DNA from 2 places in the Paenibacillus sp. GCM10027626 genome. Region 1 is predicted to be linked to the other one. Evidence: predicted binding sites of a transcription regulator. Region 1 holds the regulator's gene; the other holds the start of a gene.

Region 1 (2,462 bases):
AATAGCACTTGTATAGTCTTATTAAGATTCGCCCAAAAATTGCAATCGCAATATTGTTGATTTTCTTTTCAGCTTAGGAAACAAAAGGAAGTTTTAAGTGAAGTTTTGTTTGGTTCCCAATGAGCTCCTACTTGCAGAACTTACGGATTAAAGATCATCCACAGACGCAGACTCTTTAGAGGAAATAGCCATACTTATAAGGCATTTACGAGCATTCATGTTTGCCAACCTGACCAAACAATATTCGCCCCTTCTCCCCCTCCCCGCCGCGGCAAACAAAACAGCAAAAAAACGGTTTCGGACAATCATACAACTGCACAAGTACAACGCATGATGAGAAGAAACGGCTGATGCCGTTCCTTGGCGCGAGGCAAGTTTCTTCCCCTTAAATTTTATATAATTTATCCGGCGAACTTATAAATTCTATAAAATCAGGTTTCTACCTAATAAATTTTGTCCAAAACCGTCTCCTATATATACTTCACCAGCAAAAGCTGCGAAATTGGCTGAAGCTGGCTGTACTGCAGTCCGCTTCGGCTGTTCTTTTTTCCTTAATCCTGCTGTTTTGCTAATCCTGCTTTTTCGCTTAATCCTGCTGTTTCCCTTAATCCCGCTGTTTCGCTTAATCTGGCGCCTAATCCTGCCGTTTCGCCTAATCCTGCTGTTTCGGACTCGCCAACGAATCTTTGGACAGCAAGTGATTCAATTCCTTCATAAACATATCGATATCTTTGAACTGGCGATATACGGATGCAAAGCGCACATAGGCCACTTCGTCCACCGGATAAAGCACGGCCATGACGAATTCGCCGATTTCGCGGCTCTCGACTTCAGCGACCGCCGTCGTGCGCAGTTCCTTTTCCACTTCGGATACAATAACCTCAAGGCGCTCGACCGAGACGGGGCGTTTTTCACATGCCCGTATAAGTCCGCGCAATATCTTGTCTCGGCTGAATTCCTCACGGCTTCCATCCTTCTTGATGACGATCAGCGGCGTTTCTTCAATCATTTCAAAGGTTGTGAAGCGGCGGCTGCACTTTTCGCATTCGCGACGTCGGCGAATGGACTTGTTCTCGTTAGCAGGGCGTGAATCAAGCACTTTCGTTCCCGAATAATCGCAATATGGACATTTCATCCCGTTGGTAACCTCCATCTTGGTGCTTTATTTTGATAAATAGATGACGTGATTGTCAGTAATGACGCGGCTTCTCCTATCCGGCAAAAAGAGGAAAAAATTTCTACATCTTTTTTGTTATGAAACTCGCTTAAACGCACATAATACAGTTACCAACCGCAAGGAGGTGAAAGACATGAGCCAAAATCGCAGCAGCAACCAACTGGTTGTCCCTCAAGCCAATGCAGCACTTGATCAAATGAAATATGAAGTAGCTCAAGAGCTGGGTATCGCTATCCCTCAAGATGGATACTACGGTAACATGGCAACGCGTGACACTGGTCACCTTGGGGGTCAAATCACTCGCCGCCTGGTACAAATCGCTGAGCAATCTCTCGCCGGACAATTTAAATAATACGGCCATAACTGAAGCTTCGATCAGTTCCTAACCGGAACTGATCGGGGCTTCTTCCCATTATGTATCAAAATCCGGGTATAAGTCCATGTACTTATTATAGTAATAAATGACTTTTTGTATATAGTGTCTGGTTTCCCCGTACGGAATATTCGATACCGTATCCTGCTTGCCGTCCCATTGCCCCTCGGAGAGCCATCTTTTTACTGTCCCGGGCCCGGCATTGTAAGCGGCGATAACCGCTATTTTATTATTTTTGAACTGCTGATTTAATTTTTGCAAATACCAGCTTCCCAGTTCAATCCCAATATCTGCCCGGTTATGCAGCTTGTCCATTGTAACACCGGTAAACTTCCCCTGCTCGACGATCCATTCTGCCGTATCTGGCATCACTTGCATAATGCCTAATGCGCCTTTCTTTGAAACCTTCCCTGTCTGGTAATTTGATTCCGCTCTGATGATCGCAGCTATTAATTGCGGTTCGACCCCGTAATTCTTCGCGCTAATTCGGATGTCCTCCTTGTACTGCACCGGATACATCCATCGCCCCATCCAGTCTGACCGCCAAAACATAACGGCCAGCAAAGCGATAACGAGCACGAGAAAAACCCGCTTCTTTAATAAGCGTCTCATGAAAAACCTTTTCCCTGCCAAAATTGTTCGACTTGCTGTCTTGTTTGCTCAAGCGTACCGCTGTTATCAATCAAATAATCGGCTTTTCTTTTTTTCTCTTCCATATCCATTTGCAGATCGATACGCATTTCAGCTTCTTCCCTTGTTATCCCCTGTCTGGCCATCAGACGCTCAATTTGCACCGCCCGCGGCACATAGACGACCATGACGGCCTCATACTGTTCAGCTTGTCCGGTCTCATACAGCAGCGGAATATCCGCTACTATGAGCGATTTTGGCGACGCGGCCGCATACGCCTTT
Region 2 (2,462 bases), on a different contig from region 1:
CTTGAGCACAGGCATGATGCCCTTCGCCGCACCTTCGACCCCTTTGATCGGCTCGCCGCGACCGCGCAGCTTCGATAGGTTGACCGCTACCCCGCCGCCGATTTTGGAAAGCTGCATACAGGTGCCGAGCACATAGTTGATCGAGTTGAGCGCATCATCCATCTCCAGCAGGAAGCAGGAGACCATCTCGCCGCGCCGGCTCTTGCCCGCATTGAGAAATGTCGGCGTTGCCGGCTGCAGCCGCTGCTCCATCATCGAGCGGACCAGCGCCTCGGCCGCCTCCATCACGCCCCGTCCCAGATATAGCGCTACGATCGCCACCCGGTCGGGATAGTGCTCCAAATATTGCTCGCGATCATTGCTCTTCATCGCATAATCGGTATAAAACTTCGATATTGCCATATAGGAAGCGAACTCGAATGGATAGCTGTGGGCAATAAGGAAAATCTCACCGACCTGCTCCTCCGAGTATTTTGCATAGACGTCCTCATAATAATCATTCTCAATCATATAGCGCACTTGTTCCGTCTTGGAAGAGAACTTCATGCTTTTGCTCTCTGCTTCCGCCATGAACTCCCTAACCGCTTCGCGGTCTTTATCCAGCTGGAAGAAGCCGTCGGCACCGCGCTGCATAACCAAATTATTCAATTCAATATGATGCAACTGCCTTCACTCCCTCCATAAATTGTTCGACATCACGGCCAGTGCCTGCTAGCTCAAACTTGCCAATAATCGGCACGCCGTACATCTCGGAAATATGATCGGCGCTTTTCGCGTAGCGTTCGCCCCAATTGCGATTGCCGCTCGCGGACACACCGCGCATCCTTGTATGGTTATTTTTCAAAAAGGATAATATCTTCTCCGGCACCTGGCCAAATCCAGTCGTATAAGTTACAAGCACGAAAGGCTCATCAATTGTCATCGAAGCATCAATCTGCACGGCCGGCAGCTGAAGCTTGTTAATAAACCGTCGCACATTCCCCGTTCTGGAATCATAGGCGATCAGCATCCCCGTTCCTCCACCTTCCTATTATCCGTCACAACTCTGCCACAAACAGACAGATTTCCCGGCAGGGAACTTTCAATCCCTAGTAGAGAAATCTGCACCGTGACGTCCATATGTAGTTCGCTTTATCAAATCTATATCAATATATTGTGTTTGTCAACGGGGCCAATCGTCTATTTATTAAAAAAATGAGATTGATAGAGTAATTCGCAGCAAATGAAAGATCGCCCAATTGCAAGTCAATTTTAGGAAATTTTCGCCCTGCACTGAGGCCCCGGATCGCCCCTTTCCGCCATTCGCGGGCAGCAAAAAAAGCGCGGTTGCGCGCTTTTTCGGCCTTTATAAAGCGGCGTGCGAAGCCGCAATTAATCGTAAAAAATGTTCACCTTTTTATTAACCGCAGCAGCCGCCAGCACCGCATCAATCACCCGCTGCGCGCGGTCGCCATCATCAAAAGTTGGGATATTCGTTAAATTTGCCGTTTTCTCGACTTTTTTGTTACAAATGGCCTCCGCCCACTTCCACACTTCATTTTTATCGGTCTCCCGATAAGGCCGGAATCGGTCCTCGCTCGGCTCGGCGGTTAAATCCCAGCCATCCGCATCAGGTAGCGATATGGGCTGCCAGCGTTTCCCTGTACAGCAATCATATAATTTGTAGCCATAACCTTCCGTCGCAAATTTCACGCCGCCCTCCGTCCCGAACAGCTCGACCGAGAAGGTTTGCCCGCCCGCGCCTTGTGCGCGAACCCAGCTTGTATGGAAGCTGGCGTGGGCCCCGCTTTGAAAATCCGCGATGAAAAAAGCGGAATCCGCCGCCTGATCCTGAGCGGACCGTTCAGCGAAATTTACGATCCCGCCTGCTTCTGTACAGCGCAGCGAGCCCTGCACAGCCATTATGCGCTCTCCTGTTACGTAATGAGCCATATCGATCAGATGCGATCCCAAATCCTGCAAAATGCCGCCTGCGCCCGCCTGCTGTACTGAGCCGCGCCAGCCAGCCGAGCCGCCGAGCGCATAGTCACCCGTATATTCAAAGCGCCCTTCCAGCAGCCGCCCGATCCGCCCTGCTGCTACCGCTTCCCGTAAATATTGGATGCCCGGATGCTCGCGAACTGTAAAGTTGACCGCGTGAATAACGCCTTTGCGCTTTGCCTCCGCCACCATCTCCCGCGACTGCTCGCTGTTCATCGCCAGCGGCTTTTCGCACAGCACATGAAGATTATGGGACAGCGCCTCCATCACAAGCGGAAAATGGGTATCATTCGGAGTGATAATGCAGACACCGTCCAAACCCGCCTGCTCCATCATTTCGCTTGCTGAAGCGTATACGGCAGGAATCCCGTATTTGGCTGCCATCGCTGCCGCATTTGCGCCATTTTTGCTGCAAATGGCCGCCACTTCTACCTTCGGATGTTTGCTTAGTACTGGCAAAAACCACAGATCAGCAAACCAGC

Evidence for each region. Region 1 encodes NrdR, which represses ribonucleotide reductase genes. Its sites were predicted from a motif close to AACACNATATATNGTGTT; they were not measured.
Region 2: nrdI (class Ib ribonucleoside-diphosphate reductase assembly flavoprotein NrdI) is a predicted target of NrdR. The motif match lies at 1,143-1,160, and genes of this name have one in related genera.

Annotation. Positions count from the first base shown of each region.
Region 1 covers NZ_JBHTHC010000004.1:128,577-131,038, forward strand. The annotation lists gene nrdR (transcriptional regulator NrdR) at 653-1,135, opposite strand; gene ACFQ0N_RS10410 (alpha/beta-type small acid-soluble spore protein) at 1,311-1,529, shown strand; gene ACFQ0N_RS10415 (lytic transglycosylase domain-containing protein) at 1,590-2,162, opposite strand; gene coaE (dephospho-CoA kinase) at 2,159-2,462, opposite strand, start outside.
Region 2 covers NZ_JBHTHC010000009.1:88,656-91,117, reverse strand. The annotation lists gene nrdE (class 1b ribonucleoside-diphosphate reductase subunit alpha) at 1-663, opposite strand, end outside; gene nrdI (class Ib ribonucleoside-diphosphate reductase assembly flavoprotein NrdI) at 650-1,009, opposite strand; gene ACFQ0N_RS18425 (Gfo/Idh/MocA family protein) at 1,372-2,462, opposite strand, start outside.